DNA from 3 places in the Hylemonella sp. P2_B10 genome. Region 3 is predicted to be linked to each of the others. Evidence: predicted binding sites of a transcription regulator. Region 3 holds the regulator's gene; each other region holds the start of a gene.
What was found. Region 3 encodes HrcA, which represses chaperone genes, less so after heat shock. Its sites were predicted from a motif close to TTAGCACTCNNNNNNNNNGAGTGCTAA; they were not measured.
Positions count from the first base shown of each region.

Region 1 (5,844 bases), 300 kb from region 3:
GCATCATCAAACCGGTGCCGGCCGACCAGCCCAGCCCCTTGGGGCGAAAAAAATCGCGGTAAATGGGGTTCTCATCCAATTGGGCAGGGGTCCAGAAATCGTGCTCCACCAGAAAACTCGGCGTGTTCTGGCTGAACAGGCAGTCCCGGCGCGAGCAGCGGGCAAACCAGCCGTCCTGCACATAGGTTTGGAAAACCTCGCTCAGCACGCCCGAGGAGGTCCAGTTCAGCACCTTGTCGCGCACCGCGAACAACAGGCCGCCGCTGGCGCCGGCCAGGCCGGCCAGCTCATCCAGCACGTCGGGCCACAGCTCGGGCAGCACGGCGCACTCGTAAATGCGGTCTATCAGATCGGCTTGCGTGGCAGCGGTCATCGTGTACGGCGTGGCAACAGGGGGTGAATTGATTATGACCCGGCTTCATGCGTTTGCATGATGCGCCAGCAAGCGCAGCACGACACCATGCTCAGCAGTTCACCAAAAGCTGTTTCATGTTCGCTGCCATCCACCGCAAATTCCTCGTTCCCCGCGCCCGCCTCAGGGCTGTGGCAGGCCTGGCCCTGTTGAGCCTGGTTACCCTGCCAGCGAGGCCGCTGGAGTTGCAACCGCATGACCCGCCGCAGGCCGCGGCTGGCAACAGCGTGCCATCAGATCGAATGGCCTCGCAGCAGACATGGCGGCACAGCGTGGCGGCGCTGGATGCGTCCGATGCACTGTGAACGGCCGACCAGCCGATCAGACCATCAGCCTTTGTCGCTGTATGACAGTTTGGGGTACCAGTCCGTGCCCCGCCCGCCCGGCGTCAGGTCCAGGATATTCCACAGCGGCGTGGGGTCGGGCGCACCGCGCGCGTCCTGACCCGGGTCTTCGGTGCCGCCCATTTCGCCGGCCCAGAAGTGGTGCACCTTGCCGTCGCGCTTGACCCACACGTCCAGCGCCGGCCATTCGTCCACACCGTTGGGTGCCAGGCCGCGGTAATCGCGCGCGAAGTCATCGCCCACCGTCATGTAGAACTTCAGGTTGCGCCAGCCACGCTCTCGCGCGAAGGCCAGTTGGCGCGCCACCGGCGAACGCCCCAGCACCGCGAAGGCCACGCGCTGCGTGATGTCCGCCACCGGGATGTCCAGCGCACCCAGCAGTGCCGTGCACATGGGGCAGGGCCGCGGGCGCTTGGGGCCATACATCCAGAAATAGGTGACCAGCGTGTCGTGCGGGCCAAACATGTCCGCCAGCCGCACCGTCTTGCCGTCCTCGTCTTCGAAGGCGTAATCGCCCGCTTCGCCGCCCAGCGGCAAGGCCCGGCGCTGGGCCGCCACACGCTCGATGTGGCGGCGCAGTTCGATCTCTTCGGCCAGCAGCGCCGTGCGTGCCTGGTGGTAGTCGGCGCTGTCGTTGGGGTAGGGTTTGCGAAACTTGGCGGCCAGTTCGGGGGCGGCCGTCAGGGGGTTGTCTGCCATGGCGTTCTCCTTGGCGCGCTGAGGTAGCGCGGCTCAGGCAAGGCACTGTACGCCGATGAGGCCAGGCGCTACGTGCGCTGGCTCACGCAAGCAAAGAAAAACCCGCAGGGCTCGCGCACTGCGGGTTTTTGTGTCGTCGGCCAATCGCGCTGCTACAAGCTCAGCGCGAACGGTGGTGACGGAAGGACAATTACATGTCCATGCCACCCATGCCGCCCATGCCACCCATGCCACCCATGCCGCCGCCGCCCATGCCGCCAGCGCCGGACTCTTCCTTGGGAGCCTCGGCCACCATGGCTTCGGTCGTCAGCATCAGCGAGGCCACGGAGGCTGCGTTTTGCAGCGCGGTGCGGGTCACCTTGGTCGGGTCCAGGATACCCATGTCGATCATGTCGCCATAGGTGTCGTTGGCGGCGTTGAAGCCGTAGTTGCCCTTGCCGGCCAGCACGGCGTTCACCACCACAGAGGCTTCGCCGCCTGCGTTGTAAACGATTTCGCGCAGGGGGGCTTCGATGGCGCGCAGCACCAGCTTGATGCCAGCTTCCTGGTCGGCATTGTCACCCTTGATGGTGCCAGCCGCTTGCTTGGCGCGCAGCAGGGCCACGCCGCCGCCGGCCACGATGCCTTCTTCCACGGCAGCGCGGGTGGCGTGCAGCGCGTCTTCCACGCGGGCCTTCTTTTCCTTCATTTCGACTTCGGTGGCAGCGCCAACCTTGATCACGGCCACACCGCCGGCCAGCTTGGCCACGCGTTCTTGCAGCTTTTCGCGGTCGTAGTCGGACGTGGCTTCTTCGATCTGCACGCGCACTTGCTTGACGCGGGCTTCGATGTCAGCAGCGGCGCCGGCGCCGTCGATGATGATGGTGTTTTCCTTGCCCACTTCGATGCGCTTGGCTTGGCCCAGATCGGCCAGCGTGACCTTCTCCAGCGTCAGGCCGACTTCTTCAGCGATGACCTTGCCGCCCGTCAGGATGGCGATGTCTTCCAGCATGGCCTTGCGGCGATCGCCGAAGCCAGGCGCCTTGACAGCCACCACCTTCAGGATGCCGCGGATGGTGTTGACCACCAGCGTCGCCAGGGCTTCGCCCTCGACTTCTTCGGCAATGATCAGCAGCGGACGGCCGGCCTTGGCCACTTGCTCCAGCGTGGGCAGCAGGTCGCGGATGTTGCTGATCTTCTTGTCGAACAGCAGCACGAAGGGGTTGTCCAGCAAAGCGGATTGCTTTTCCGGGTTGTTGATGAAGTAGGGCGACAGGTAGCCGCGGTCGAACTGCATGCCTTCGACGACGTCCAGTTCGCTTTCCAGCGACTTGCCGTCTTCCACGGTGATCACGCCTTCCTTGCCGACCTTGTCCATCGCGTCAGCAATGATCTTGCCGATGGTTTCATCGGAGTTGGCGGAAATGGAGCCGACTTGGGCGATTTCCTTCGACGTGGTGGTGGGCTTGGAAGCCTTCTTCAGCTCTTCCACCAGGGCCGACACGGCCTTGTCGATGCCGCGTTTCAGGTCCATCGGGTTCATGCCGGCGGCCACGTACTTCATGCCTTCGCGCACGATGGCTTGGGCCAGCACGGTGGCGGTGGTGGTGCCGTCGCCAGCGATGTCAGAGGTCTTGGAAGCAACTTCCTTGACCATCTGCGCGCCCATGTTCTGGAGCTTGTCCTTCAGTTCGATTTCCTTGGCCACGGACACACCGTCCTTGGTCACGGTGGGGGCGCCGAAGGAGCGCTCCAGCACCACGTTGCGGCCCTTGGGGCCCAGGGTCACCTTGACCGCATTGGCCAGGATGTTCACGCCTTCAACCATGCGTGCGCGGGCTTCGCCGCCGAAAATGACGTCTTTAGCTGCCATGTGTATTCTCCGGATTCAGTAAATTGAGTAAATGAAAGAGCGTGTTTGTGCGGGAGAAGAATTACTTCTCAACCACTGCAAACAGGTCGTCTTCCTTCATGACCAGCAGTTCGTCGCCATCGACCTTGACGGTCTGGCCGCTGTACTTGCCGAACAACACGCGGTCGCCGACCTTGACGGACATGGGGCTCAGGTCACCCTTGTCGGTCTTCTTGCCGGGGCCCACGGCCAGCACTTCGCCCTGATCGGGCTTCTCTGCGGCGTTGTCCGGGATCACGATGCCGGAGGCGGTCTTGGTTTCGCTTTCAACGCGCTTGACGATCACGCGATCGTGCAGGGGACGAAGTTTCATTGGATCTCCTTGGGGATGAATCAATTGGGGTTGGGATTGGAGTAAGGCTTCACTTATGAAAGTGAGCACTCATTCACTTTGAAGAGAGGCATTGTTAGCACTCGTCTCCAATGAGTGCTAATGATAAGGCCTTTTTGGCTGAAATCAAGCGCTACGGGGTTTATCAACCCACAGATTTGATGGTGCTGGGCATGTTCAGCGCCTCAATGCGTTGACGCACGTGCGCCGTCAGCGCGCGGGCGGTGGCTGAAATGCTGGAGCGGTGCGGGTAGACCACACGCGGCACCCATTCCTCACCCAGCAGTTGAGGCAGCAGCTGCACCAGCCGGCCAGCGCGCAGGTCCGCATGCACGTCGAGCGCCGACTTGTAGGCAATGCCCTGGCCCCCCAGCGCCCAGGCGTGGACGATCGCGCCGTCATCGCTCATATGGTCACCAAACACCTTCAGCGAGACGGCCTTGCGACCCTGCTTGAAGCGCCACACGTTGAAGGCGATGGATTCGAGGCTGTGGATCAGGCAGTTGTGCGACGCCAGGTCCTCCAGCGTCCTGGGCGTGCCATGGCGCGCCAGGTAGGCGGGCGAGGCCACCACAATACGGCGGTTGGGGCCCAGGCTTTGCGTCACATACGACGAATCGGCCAGGCGCCCATGGCGGAACATCATGTCAAACGGGTCCTGGAACACGTCCACAAAGTGGTCCGAGCACTGCAGGTTGATCTTCAGGCCCGGGTGCAATGACTGGAACTCGCTGACCCACGGCAACAGCACATTGCGCCCCAGATCCGATGGCGCGGAGATGCGCAGCAGGCCAGCCATCTTGCCGCTGTTGTCCGCCACGGCCGCCACCCCCTGGTCCAGCAGTGCCAGCCCCTCCTGGCAATAGCGCAAGAAGCGTTCGCCCTGCGGCGTCAGCCGCATGCTGCGGGGTGAACGCTCGAACATGCGCGCGCCCAGCACGCCCTCCAGCCGCTTCAGGCTGGCGCTGGCGGTGGCCGTCAGCAATCCCAGGCTGTGCGCCGCCCTGGTGAGCCCTCCCAACTGGGCGGTGTGGACAAAGATGCGCAGTTCCTGGTCGGTGAACATCGTCAAACAGCTTTTGATAAAGAATCAAATGTGACAGGGTTTTTCTTTGACGGCAAGTTCAGCACAATTGGCACCTTTCAAGACTTCCCGCTGGAGAACTGCTGTGTTGATGCAAGCCGTTGGGCTGACCCACTACCCCGCCATGGACAACCCCGACTCACTGGCGGATTTCCAATTGCCGGTGCCGCAAGCCACCGGGCATGACATCCGGGTCGCCGTCAAAGCCGTGGCCGTCAACCCGGTGGACAACCGGGTCCGCACACCCAAGAACCGGGTGGAGCCCACGCCGCGCGTGCTCGGCTGGGACGCGGCGGGCGTGGTCGATGCGGTAGGCCCCGGTGTGACGCTGTTCAAGCCCGGCGACAAGGTTTACTATGCCGGCGAAATCGGCCGGCCGGGCAGCTACAGCGAATACCACCTGGTGGACGAGCGCCTGGTCGGCGCCATGCCGGCGTCGCTGGCTTTCGAGGCCGCTGCCAGCCTGCCGTTTGCCAGCATCACCGCCTGGGAGGCGCTATTTCACCGCATGCGCCTGCCGATGGACGGGCAGGCTACCGGCCAGTCCCTGTTGATCATCGGCGCGGCCGGCGGCGTGGGCTCCATGGCCGTGCAGCTGGCGGCCCGGCTGGCCGGGCTGGAGGTGATTGCCACCGCCTCGCGTCCCGAATCGCAGGCCTGGGTGCTGCAACTGGGCGCCCGCCACGCCATCAACCACCACCAGGACATTGCCGCCCAGTTACGCGCGCTGGGCTACCCGCAGGTGGACCATGTGCTGATCATGAGCGACCTGGACCGCTACTTCCCGGTGGCCGCCGAGGTGGTAGCCCCACAGGGCACGGTGGGCTCCATCGTGCCCTCCAGCGCGCCGGTGGATCTGAACCTGCTGTGGGACAAGAGCGCCCATTTCGCCTGGGAGATGATCTTTACCCGCACCGACTTCCGCACCGCGGATATGGCGCAGCACGGGCAGTTGCTGAACGCGCTGGCCGCACACATCGACAGGGGTGCAATCGTCGCGCCGGTCAATGAGATACTGTCGCCCATCAACAAGGCCAACATCCACGCGGCGCTGACCAGGCTGCACAGGGGGCACACACTGGG
Region 1 is NZ_JBFUDE010000004.1:417,691-423,534, forward strand. It holds gene AC1DX2_RS19770 (helix-turn-helix transcriptional regulator) at 1-373, opposite strand, end outside; gene AC1DX2_RS19775 (hypothetical protein) at 490-717, shown strand; gene AC1DX2_RS19780 (DUF899 family protein) at 742-1,455, opposite strand; gene groL (chaperonin GroEL) at 1,646-3,307, opposite strand; gene groES (co-chaperone GroES) at 3,369-3,659, opposite strand; gene AC1DX2_RS19795 (LysR family transcriptional regulator) at 3,823-4,743, opposite strand; gene AC1DX2_RS19800 (zinc-binding alcohol dehydrogenase family protein) at 4,853-5,844, shown strand, end outside.
Region 1: groES (co-chaperone GroES) is a predicted target of HrcA. The motif match lies at 3,754-3,780, and genes of this name have one in related genera.

Region 2 (5,844 bases), on a different contig from region 3:
GCATTGCCACCTCCGCGCTGTTGGGCGCGGCGGCGCTGGCTGTGGCCACGCAACCCGCGCTGGCGCAAACCAAGGCTGCCTACGCCAAGTCATCCGCCGAGTTCTACACCGCTTCGAGCAATTTTTCAGCCGCGTTGGCGGCGCTGAGCAAGCGCACCGCCGCAGCCTCGCCGCACGACAAGGAAATGCTGGTGCTGATCAACAGCCAGTTCAGCTACGTGGACGCCACCGCCGACGGCGTGCTGGCATTGGGCTACGTGGCATCCGAAATGGGCGCCCCTGGCGACCTCGCAGCCGCCAAGAAGCACCTGATGAAGCGCTGCGAGGCGCTCAAGCGCGTGTCCGACTCTTCCGGCCAGTACGTCACCAGCCTGATCAGCCAGCTGGCGGCACCGGCCATCATTGCCGACGCCAACAAGGCCAAGGATGCCAACGCCGCGTTGGGTCAGGCGGCATTGTGTTCCGGTAAGTAAGACTTCTGCTCAATCGGCGTCTTTTTTGACGCTCTGCCTGTCAATTGCACCGTTGGTCGCAACGGGCTTGATTTCGTGCCGCAAAGCCCCAAACTTATCGGCATCTACTTCCTCACTGGAGGGGCCAACCCCATGTTTCAAGCAATGACGATGACGACCCGGAAATTTCTGCTCAGCGCCGCGCTGGGTCTGAGTCTGGCCGTGGCGGGGCAAGCCGCGCTGGCGGCCGAGCCCACCGTGCACCAGGTGTACCAGGCGGCGGAGGCTGGCCGTTACATCGAGGCACAGTCCATGCTGGACGAGGTGCTGAAGGCCAAGCCCAACAGCGCCATGGCGCACTATGTGCAGGCCCAGTTGTACGCCAGACAGGGCTTCATGAACAAGGCCAGCGACGAGTTGGCCAAGTCCGAGAAGCTGGACCCGACCGGCAAGTTCGTCAAGCCGGCGTCTATCCAGGAACTGCGCGACAAGATCGCCGCGCCGCGCACCAACCTCAGCGACAACCGCGCCGCGCAGTCGCAGGCTGGCGGCAATGTGGTGAGCACACCGCAGCAGCCGGTGCAGCGCCAATTGCCTGCGCCCAAGCCTGAACGCAGCTTCCCCTGGGGCCTGTTGCTGGGCGGCCTGGGGCTGGTGGCCTTCATCGTCTGGGTGACGCGCATGATGTCGCAGCGCAATGCCGCTGCACAGGCTGCGCAGCCCATGATGAACAGTGGTGGTGGCATGTTTGGTACGCCGGGGCAACAACAGTATCTTGGTGGCGCCTACAGCGGCGGCGGTGTCCCGCCCGGCTACGGCCCAGGCTATGGCGCCCCGCAGCAGCCCGGCATGGGTTCGCGCATCATGGGCGGCCTGGCCACTGGCGCGGCCGTGGGCGCCGGCATCGTGGCGGCCGAAGCCATTGCCCGGCAGTTCACCCATGGCGACAGTGGCCATGCCAATGCGGCGCCGGCTGACAGCGGCAACAGCTGGGGCCCGTCGCCCAGCAATTACGACATGGGCGGCAACGACTTCGGCGTCGCCGACAGCTCGTCGTGGGACAGCGGCGGGGGTGGTGGTGGCGACGGCGGTGGTGGTGGTGGATGGGATTGAGCCCTTGCGGCCTCGCACGCACAAGCCCGCCCTTCGGCGGGCTTTTTTCTTGTCAAAAGGCTACTCCACCCCAATCCCCCGCGCCGCGATCACCCGCCCCAGCATCGCGGTATCCGTCTTGATGCGGTTGGCCAGCCCTTCGGCAGAGGAGCCAACCACCTGCCAACCCTGTTGGAACAGTTTTTGCCGCACCTCGGGTGAGCGGGCGATGTCGCTGAGCAATGCCGATAACCTGGCTTGCAAAGGCTTGGGCAGGCTGGCCGGCACGGCCACGGCGTCCCAGACCTCCAGTTGAAAATCCTTGCCAACGATGCCCAGTTCACCCAGGCTGGGCAGCTCAGGCACCAGCGTGCTGCGGCCGGCGGATGTCAGGCCGATGGCACGCAGCTTGCCGGCGCGCACCGGCCCCATCGCCTGGCCGGGTGGCAGCAAGGCCAACTGCACCTGACCGCCGAGCATCGCGGTGATGACCTGTGGGTTGCCGAGGTAGGGAATGTGCACGCCCGACCACCCAGCATTGGTGTTGAGCAACTCCATGCCGATGTGCGCCACCGTGCCAACGCCCGGGCTACCATAGCTCCAGCGGTTGCCGGCAGCGCGCGCCGCGGCCAGCCACTCGGGCGCCGTGGCACCGGGCGCATGGGCCGGCACACACAACACCAGCGGCGCGGTGGCCACCAGGCTGATGGGGGCCAGGTCCCTGGCCGGGTCGTAAGGTGTCTTCGGGTTCAGCAACTTGGCGATGGTCAGGTTGCCGTTGATCATCACGCCCAGCGTGTGCTGGTCCGTGGCACGGGCCACCATGTCGGCGGCAATGTTGCCGCTGGCGCCGGGTCGGTTGTCCACGATGACGGGCTGGCCCAGCGCCTTGCTCAAAGGCTCGGCCAGCGTGCGGGCCAGCAGGTCGGGCGAGGAGCCACCCGGGAAGCCCACCAGCAGGCGCAAAGGTTTGGTGGGCCAGGTGGCTGGGGCGGCATTCGTCCCCTGGGCCAGCGCCGCGCCGGGCAGGACGGACGATAGCGTCAGCAGCAGGGCTTTGCGACGAGGTATGGAGACGGGCGTTGGCATGGTGGCGAAGGAGGGCTTGTCAGCGGTTCCCTGAGTCTATAGCCGAGGATGCTGCTGGAGGCCCGCTGACCATTTCGCCGGCCCAAAGAAAAACGCCAGCCTTTTCAGGATGGCGTTCTTTGCAGCGGATGCAGGTGAGTGGGCGGGTCAGGCGTACTGCGCCAGCGTCGTCTTCATCTTCTTCATCGCGGCGGTTTCGATCTGGCGAATGCGCTCGGCGCTGACGCCATACTCGGCGGCCAGTTCGTGCAGCGTCATGCCGCCGGAGCTGTCGTCATTGACCTTCAACCAGCGCTCTTCCACGATGCGGCGGCTGCGCGGGTCTAGCGCGTCCAGCGCCATGGCGATGCCGTCGCTGGCCAGCGCGTCACGCTGGCGCGACTCGATCATGGCCGTGGGCTCGTGGTTGGTGTCGGCCAGGTAGGCGATGGGGCCATAGGCCTCTTCGCCGTCGTCGGACGGGCTCGGGTCCAGCAGCACGTCGCCGCCGGACAGCCGGGTTTCCATCTCGATGACTTCCTCGCGCTTGACCTTCAGCTGGCTGGCCATGGCGTCGATTTCGCTTTCGCTCAAGGTCTCGCGGTGCGTGGCAGCGTCTGCTGCGGCCGCGTCAGCCTTGAAACCCTGCTTCATCGAGCGCAGGTTGAAGAACAGCTTGCGCTGGGCCTTGGTGGTGGCCACCTTGACCATGCGCCAGTTCTTCAAAATGTATTCGTGGATTTCGGCCTTGATCCAGTGCAGCGCATAGCTGACCAGGCGCACACCCTGGTCGGGATCGAAGCGCTTGACGGCCTTCATCAGGCCCACATTGCCTTCCTGGATCAGGTCGCCGTGCGGCAGGCCATAACCCAGGTACTGGCGCGAAACGGACACCACCAGGCGCAAGTGAGAGAGCACTAACTTACCGGCTGCCTCAATGTCGTTCTGATCGCGAAACTGGCGCGCAAAGGCCTGCTCTTCTTCCAGCGTGAGCATGGGCAGGCGATTGGCCGCCGAAATGTAAGCGTCCAGATTGCCCAGCGGCGGGACAACCGCCCAAGGATTGGCAACCGTCAAAGCGGCGCCGGAGACCCCATTTTGAACTGTCATACCAAGGTTTCCTTTCGTCATGGTTGCCATATTAGCACTCTCTTAGAGGGAGTGCTAACAACAGGGTTCCATTTGATTCAATCGGCTTCATAGCTTTTTGCTGCATCGCGGTAATGGGCTGTGGTGAATGGTCAAGCCTGTGGCACGGCAGATGGGAGCAGGTTTCAATTTGACAAGGGGTGGGCTGCGCTGTCCGTGCCGTAGGGCACGTTCAGGGCTGCTCTTTCATCCAGTTCTCGGAGTCGGGTGGCCAAGCCCATGGCAGAGTCTGGGAGCAGCACCGTGCAGGCAGTGTGCAGGGCGGGCGGCAACGGTGTTGCGACATGGCAGAATGGCCGTCAATTCACGGCTGCGTGTCGTCTCGTGGGCGGCATGCGCGCCTGCGGTCTGATTGCCCTGCATGCCTTTCCTGCTGCCTCCGTTGCCGTTCTCTTTCTAGCTGCTCGTCCAACCCATGTCCACATTTGAAATCGAAGGCGGTGTTCCGCTGCGCGGCACCGTGCGTGCGTCCGGCAACAAGAACGCCATCCTGCCCATGATCGCCGCCTGCCTGCTGACCGACCAGGAGGTGGTGCTGGACAACGTGCCCGACATCATCGACGTGCGTCACATGCTGGAGGTGGTGGTGGAGCTGGGCGGCAAGGTGGAGCGCAGCGGCGAACGCGTCAGCATCCACGCCGCCAGCCTGACCAAAAGCGAGATTTCGCGCGAGTTGTGCAACAAGGTGCGCACTTCCATCATGTTCGTGGCCCCCTTGCTGCACCGGCTGGGCCAAGCCAAGCTGCACCCGCCCGGCGGCGACGTGATTGGCCGGCGCCGGCTGGACACCCATTTCTACGGCCTGCAGAAGCTGGGTTCGCAGGTGGAGCTCAATGGCAGCTATGAGTTCACCATGAATGGCGCACCGCTGACCGGGGCCGAGATGTTCTTCGACGAGCCTTCGGTCACCGGCACCGAGCACATCCTGATGGCCGCCGTCGTCAGCCAGGGCCACACGCTGTTGCGCAACGCCGCCTGCGAACCCCATGTGCAGGACCTGGCCAACATGCTCAACGCCATGGGCGCCAGGATCAGCGGCATCGGCACCAACCAGCTCAGCATCGAGGGCGTGTCGTCACTGAACGGCACCCACCACACGGTATGCCATGACCACATTGAGGCGGCTTCCTACTTGGCGCTGGCCGCCGCCACCGGTGGCGAGCTGAAGGTGGAGGGCACCGACCTGCATTCGTACTGGATGTGCCGGCGCGTGTTCGCCACGCTGGGCGTGAAGATCGAGCTGTACAAGGACCATGTGTACCTGCCCGCCGCGCAGGAGATGCGCGTCACGCGCGATTTCGACGGCTCCATGCCGGTGATCGGTGACGGCCCCTGGCCGCAGTTCGCCACCGACCAGATGAGCTGCATGATCACGTTGGCCACGCAGGTGGAGGGCAATGTGCTCTTCTTCGAGAAGATGTTCGAGTCGCGCCTGTACTTTGTCGACCGCTTGATCGCCATGGGCGCCAACGCCGTGGTGTGCGACCCGCACCGCGTGGTGATCAGCGGGCGCTCCAAGCTGCGCGGCACCACGCTGGTGTCGCCCGACATCCGCGCTGGCATGGCGCTGTTGGGCGCGGCGCTGTGCGCCAAGGGCAAATCCACGGTGCAGAACGCCAACATGATCGAGCGCGGCTACGAGCAGGTGGAGCAGAAGCTCTCCGCCCTGGGTGCGCGCATCACGCGTAAATCGTGATACCTTGCGGGACAGACCACTGCGAAGCAGTGCTCTGTCCTCAACACTTCGTAGCTGTCTGGATGTTCCTTGCGGGACGGACCACCACGAAAGTGGTGCTCTGTCCTCAACACTTCGTAGCTGTCCTGGCCAACTCGTGAGCACCGTCGCCGTCGCCCAATCATCGACCTACCTGCAGCGCGTGCAAGCCGCGTTGCAAGAATTCGGCATCGCAAGCGACCTGATCGCGCGTCGCAACCTGTTCCTGTGCGAAGAGCCGCCCGAGCTGGTGCTGGCCCAAGTGGGCGCCGGCGGTCGCGAGTACCTGGTGACGCCCGCCACCAAGGCCGCCTGGGACGCCATGCGCACCGCCGCCGCGCTGGAAGGTATCCCGCTGGCCATCGTGTC
Region 2 is NZ_JBFUDE010000003.1:802,851-808,694, forward strand. It holds gene AC1DX2_RS16120 (hypothetical protein) at 1-473, shown strand, start outside; gene AC1DX2_RS16125 (tetratricopeptide repeat protein) at 624-1,565, shown strand; gene AC1DX2_RS16130 (Bug family tripartite tricarboxylate transporter substrate binding protein) at 1,626-2,633, opposite strand; gene rpoH (RNA polymerase sigma factor RpoH) at 2,781-3,722, opposite strand; gene murA (UDP-N-acetylglucosamine 1-carboxyvinyltransferase) at 4,177-5,457, shown strand; gene AC1DX2_RS16145 (M15 family metallopeptidase) at 5,594-5,844, shown strand, end outside.
Region 2: rpoH (RNA polymerase sigma factor RpoH) is a predicted target of HrcA. The motif match lies at 3,754-3,780, and genes of this name have one in related genera.

Region 3 (5,844 bases):
TCACCTCCGGACCCCTCTTTTTTCATTTTGATGGTTTCTGGAACAGCGATTCAACTACATGCTCAACCCCCTCGGCGCTTCTTGTGCTTTTTATTTCGCAGCACCAAAGTAGGCTAAGTTATGTTGGTAGGACTTGAACCTACGACCAAAGGATTATGAGTAACTCAGCGACAGCGCGTGCCTAGATAAACCAAGCGAAGTGTAGCGCAAGCTGGGAAATCGAAAATCTATTTACTGACAACAACTTACGATAGTTTCGCGTAAGTTGTCGAACCTGATGACTGTGCCGCCAGTGTACAGAACACGCTTTGGCCATATCGGCCAAAGCGGATGAGTTGGCAAAAGATCTTTCGCCTGAAGCTGTGTAAGCTTCTTGACCAGACAGAATCCACCGTGCCTGAAACCCCAGGAGCATCCCATGCCAACCCCCTCCGCCCCCGACATCTGGTTCGCCTCCGGCGTCAGGACCCCCTTCACCAAGGTGGATGGCGCCCTGGGCAAGTTCGACGCCATCGAGCTGTCCGTGCCGGTGGCGCAAGCGATGGTGCAGCAACTCCAAGGTGCCGCGCCGGACTTTGCCGTCTGGGGCACCGTGGTGCCCAACCTGACCTGGAGCAACATCGCCCGCGAGGTGCTGATGGACGCAGGCCTGCCGCCCAGCATCCCGGCTTATTCCACCATCATGGCCTGCTCCACCAGCATGGTCGGGGCAATCCAGGCGGCCGGCATGCTGGATGATGCCGCTGGCCGCCAACTGGCACTGGTCGGCGGCGTGGAGAGCATGAGCCGGGTGCAGATCGGCCTGGGCGTGCGGCTGTCGGACTGGGTGCGCAAGTTCCAGCAGGCGCGCTCGCTGGGGCAGAAGGTGCAGCACCTGGCCGACCTGCGGCCCGGCGACGTGCGGCTGTACATCCCTGCCGTGACCAACCGCACCAGCGGCATGAGCATGGGCGAGCACACCGAGATCACCGTGAAGGAATGGGCAATAGCCCGCGAGCCACAGGATCAGTTGGCGCTGCAGGGCCACCAGCGCGCCACTGCCGCCTGGGAGCGCGGCTTCTTCAACGACCTGGTCATCCCGGTGGGCGACGCACAGCGCGACACCATCCCGCGCAAGGACACCTCACTGGAAAAACTGGCCAAGCTGCCGCCGGCATTCGATCGCACCAGCGGCCAGGGCACACTGACCGCCGGCAACTCGTCGCCGCTGACGGACGGCGCCGCGGCGCTGTGGGTGGCCTCCACGGCAGGCCTGGCCAAGCTGCCCTCCTCCACGCCGCGCGTGCGGCTGGTGGACTGGGAAATCGCCTCGGTGGACTTTCGCGTCGAGGGCCTGCTGATGGCGCCCGCTTTCGCCATACCGCGCCTGCTGGCGCGCCACAACCTGCGCTATGAGGACATTGGCCTGTGGGAGATCCACGAGGCCTTCACCGGCCAGGTGCTGTTCCACATCAAGGCACTGCAGGACCGTGCCTTTGTGCGCGGCAAGGCCGGTGTGGAGCGCGACTTCGGCGCCTTCCCCACCGAGCGGCTGAACCCCAATGGTGGCAGCGTGGCCCTGGGCCACCCCTTTGCGGCCACCGGCGCGCGCATCCTCAGCCAGGCGGTGAAGGAGCTGGCCGCCATGCCACCCGGCACCCACGCCATCGTCAGCATTTGCGCCGACGGTGGCCAGGGCAGCGTGGTTTTGCTGCAAAATTGAGCCACCGCCATGACTGAAGACATCCAACCATCACACTGCCACCACTGTGGCGGCCCCGCACTGGTGCAGTTTCTGCGCTCAGGCTGGCGGGTGATGTGCTATGAGGTGGACACCCGCACCTCGTGCCAGACGGTGGGCAGGAACAGCTGGAAGAGGCTTGAGGCCATCCAGCTTTGGAACGCGCTGAGCGAGGGTGACAGCGCACCGGCAAGCCTGAGCGCGCCGCAAGAGCAGGCGGAACAGGAAGTGGACCTGACGGAGTCGCTGTTTGCCTGAGCGGCCCTTCCAGAGAAATCCATATGAAAATGGTAGGGCGTGTAGGACTTGAACCTACGACCAAAGGATTATGAGTCCTCTGCTCTAACCAACTGAGCTAACGCCCCAACCGAACCGCGCATTTTAACCCGACCGGCTTTCGGGCCTTGGGGGCTGGCGTTCAGCGATTCGGCGGGTTACCGCTGGGGTTGTGGCTCAGCGCGTTGCTGACCAGCTTGGCGGTGATGTCCACGATCTGGATCATGCGGTCATACGCCATGCGCGTGGGGCCGATCACGCCCAGCGTGCCGACCACCTGGCCGTTCACCTCATACGGCGCGCTGACCACCGACAGCTCCTCGAACGGCACCACCTGGCTCTCGCCGCCGATGAAGATGCGCACGCCTTCGGCCTGGCCGGCGATGTCCAGCAGGCGCATCAACTGCGCCTTTTGCTCGAAGATGTCAAACGCCCGTCGCAGGTGGCCCAGGTCGGTGGAGAAGTCGCTCACGGCCAGCAGGTTGCGCTCGCCGGATATCACCACCTCGTCCTGCCGCTCGGTCATGGCCTGGCCGCCCACGTGCACGGCCGCCTGCATCAGCTGGGCGATTTCGGTGCGCAGGCTTTCCACCTCTGCCTGCAGGCGCTCGCGCACCTGCTCCAGCGCCATGCCCTGGTAGTGGCTGTTCAGGTAGTTGGCGGTTTCTATCAACTGCGCCTGTGTGTAGTCCTGCTCGGTGATGATGACGCGGTTTTGCACGTCGCCCTCGGGCGTCACCATGATGACCAGCAAGCGCCGCTCCGACAGCCGCAAAAACTCCATGTGGTGGAACACCGAGCTGCGCCGCGGCGCCACCACAATGCCGACAAACTGGCTCAGGTTGCTCAGCAGGTTGGCGGCGTTGGAGATCACCTTTTGCGGCTGGTCTGGCGCCAGGCTTTGCACCACGTTGCCAAACTGGCCGCCGCTGCTGCCCGGCTGCACCGTCAGCATGGTGTCCACAAACAGCCGGTAGCCGCGCGCGGTGGGGATGCGCCCGGCCGAGGTGTGCGGGCTGGCGATCAGCCCCAGCGCCTCCAGGTCAGACATCACGTTGCGGATGGTGGCGGCCGACAGGTCCAGCCCGGACGCCTTGGAGAGCGTGCGCGAGCCCACCGGTTGGCCATCGGCTATGTAGCGCTCAACGAGCGCTTTCATCAACAGCTTGGAACGGTCGTCGAGCATGGTGTGAAGATGATTCTAAGGCGGATGTTGCCAGGGCCACGACGCAATGTAGGCCGCACACTGCGCGGCTGTCCTCCACTACGGGTAATGCCTGCGCAAAACCGCCCTCCGCCCGGCGAAATTAATGCTCTAATTCCCTACGTGAAATCCAAATTCCGCCACGTTGCCCTGTTCGGCAAGTACAACGCCTACGCCTCCGGCGCGGGTGACTCGTCTGCGCGCGCGGCGTTGGAGGACATTGCCCAGTTCCTGCTGTCGCGCGGCTGCGAGGTCAGCTTTGAGGACTACACGGCCGCCAACACCGGCATCACCGGCCACGCCACGCTGCCGGTGGACGCCATCGGCGCGGAGTGCGACCTGGGCGTGGTGGTGGGGGGCGACGGCACCATGCTGGGCATAGGCCGGCAGATGGCGCGCTTTGGGTTGCCGCTGGTGGGCATCAACCAGGGGCGGCTGGGCTTCATCACCGACGTGCCGTTGCACCAGTTTGCCGCCACGCTGGGCCCCATGCTGGACGGCGAGTATGAAGAAGACCACCGCGCGCTGATCTGCGCCCGCGTGATGCGCGACGGCGAATGCGTGTTCGACGCCCAGGCCATGAACGACGTGGTGGTGAACCGCGGCGCCACCACCGGCATGGTGGAGCTGCGGGTCGAGGTGGACGGCCATTTCGTCGCCAACCAGCGCGCCGACGGTTTGATCATCGCCACACCCACCGGCTCATCGGCCTATGCGCTGTCGGCCGGCGGGCCGCTGTTGCACCCTGCCATCCCCGGCTGGGTGCTGGTGCCGATTGCGCCGCACACGCTGTCCAACCGACCGGTGGTGCTGCCCAACGCGGCCGAGATCGCCATCGAGGTGGTGGCCGCGCGCGACGCCTCGGCCAATTTCGACATGCAGTCGCTGGCCTCGCTGCTGGTGGGCGACCGCATCATCGTCACCCGTTCGCAGCACCATGTACGCTTCCTGCACCCCAAGGGCTGGACGTATTTTGACACGCTGCGCAAGAAACTGCATTGGAATGAAGGAGTAGCCTGACCGTGAGCCTCAAGCGCATAGTGCTGCGCGATTTTGTCATCGTCAGCGAATTGGAATTGGAGCTGGGCGCCGGCTTCACCGTGCTCACCGGCGAGACCGGCGCGGGCAAGAGCATCTTGATTGACGCCTTGCAACTGGCCACCGGCGCCCGTGCGGATGCCGGCGTGGTGCGCGAAGGCGCCGCGCGCGCCGATGTGAGCGCCGAATTCGACACCCCGCCCGCCTTGCAGCCCTGGCTGATTGAAGCCGGCTTTGACGAGGCCGACACCCTGTTGCTGCGCCGCACCGTGGACGCGCAGGGCAAAAGCCGCGCCTGGGTCAACGGCAGCCCCGCCACCGCCGCGCAGCTGCGCGAGATCGGCGAAGCGCTGCTGGACATCCATGGCCAGCACGCCTGGCAAAGCCTGACCCGGCCCGAGGCCGTGCGCGGCCTGCTGGACGCCTATGCCCAGCTGGACACCGCGCCGCTGCACACCACCTGGGCCGCCTGGCGCACCGCCAAAGAGGCGCTGCAGCAAGCCCAAAGCGCGCAAGACAGCCTGCAACGCGAACGCGAGCGCCTGCAATGGCAGATTGGCGAGCTGGACAAATTGAACCCACTGCCGCAGGAATGGGAAGACCTGAGCACCCAGCATGGCCGCCTGTCCAACGCGCAGGCGCTGCTGGACGCCGCGCAGGCCGCGTTGACGGCGCTGGATGAAGACGCCGGCGCCTTGACGGCCGCCAACGCCGCCGCCGCCGCGCTGCAAGAGCAGGCCCATGTGGAGCCCGAATTCGGCGACCTGGCCCAGGTGCTGGCCAGCGCCGTGGCGCAGATGGAAGACAGCGCCCACAGCCTGCGCACCTACCTGCGCAAGACCGAACCCGAGCCCGAGCGCCTGGCCGAGCTGGACACGCGCATGGCGCTGTGGATGTCGCTGGCGCGGCGTTACAAGCGCCAGCCCATTGAATTGCCCGAGCTGCTGGCCGGCTGGCGTGCCGAGCTGGCCAAGCTGGACGCCGCCGCCGACCTGGCCGCATTGGAGGCCGCTGAGGCCATCGCGCACAAGGCCTACATGACCGCTGCGCAAGCCGTCAGCAAGGCGCGCACCAAGGCCGCACCGCTGCTGGCCAAGGCCATCACCACCGCCATGCAGGGCCTGGGCATGCAGGGCGGCCGCTTTGAAGTGGCGCTGGAAAAGCTGGCCCAGCCGCAAAGCAGCGGGCTGGAAGAGGTGCAGTTCCTGGCCGCCGGCCACGCCGGCAGCACGCCGCGCCCGGTGGGCAAGGTGGCCTCGGGCGGCGAGCTGTCGCGCATGGCGCTGGCCATTGCCGTCACCACCAGCCAGCTGGGCACGGCCGGCACACTGATCTTTGACGAGGTGGACTCGGGTGTGGGCGGTGCCGTGGCCGAGACCGTGGGCCGCCTGATGCGCCAGCTGGGCCGCGACCGCCAGGTGCTGGCCGTCACCCACCTGCCGCAGGTGGCCGCCTGTGGCGACAACCATTGGCTGGTCTCCAAGCAGCTGCAGGGCAAGGCCACGCTGAGCACGGTCAAGGCCGTGGCGGGTGAGGCCCGCGTGCAGGAGATCGCCCGCATGCTGGGCGGCGAGCATTTGAGCAGCACCAGCCTGGCGCATGCCAA
Region 3 is NZ_JBFUDE010000004.1:120,502-126,345, forward strand. It holds gene AC1DX2_RS18370 (esterase/lipase family protein) at 1-4, opposite strand, end outside; gene AC1DX2_RS18375 (acetyl-CoA C-acyltransferase) at 419-1,702, shown strand; gene AC1DX2_RS18380 (hypothetical protein) at 1,712-1,978, shown strand; tRNA gene AC1DX2_RS18385 (tRNA-Ile) at 2,009-2,085, opposite strand; gene hrcA (heat-inducible transcriptional repressor HrcA) at 2,139-3,182, opposite strand; gene AC1DX2_RS18395 (NAD kinase) at 3,324-4,220, shown strand; gene recN (DNA repair protein RecN) at 4,223-5,844, shown strand, end outside.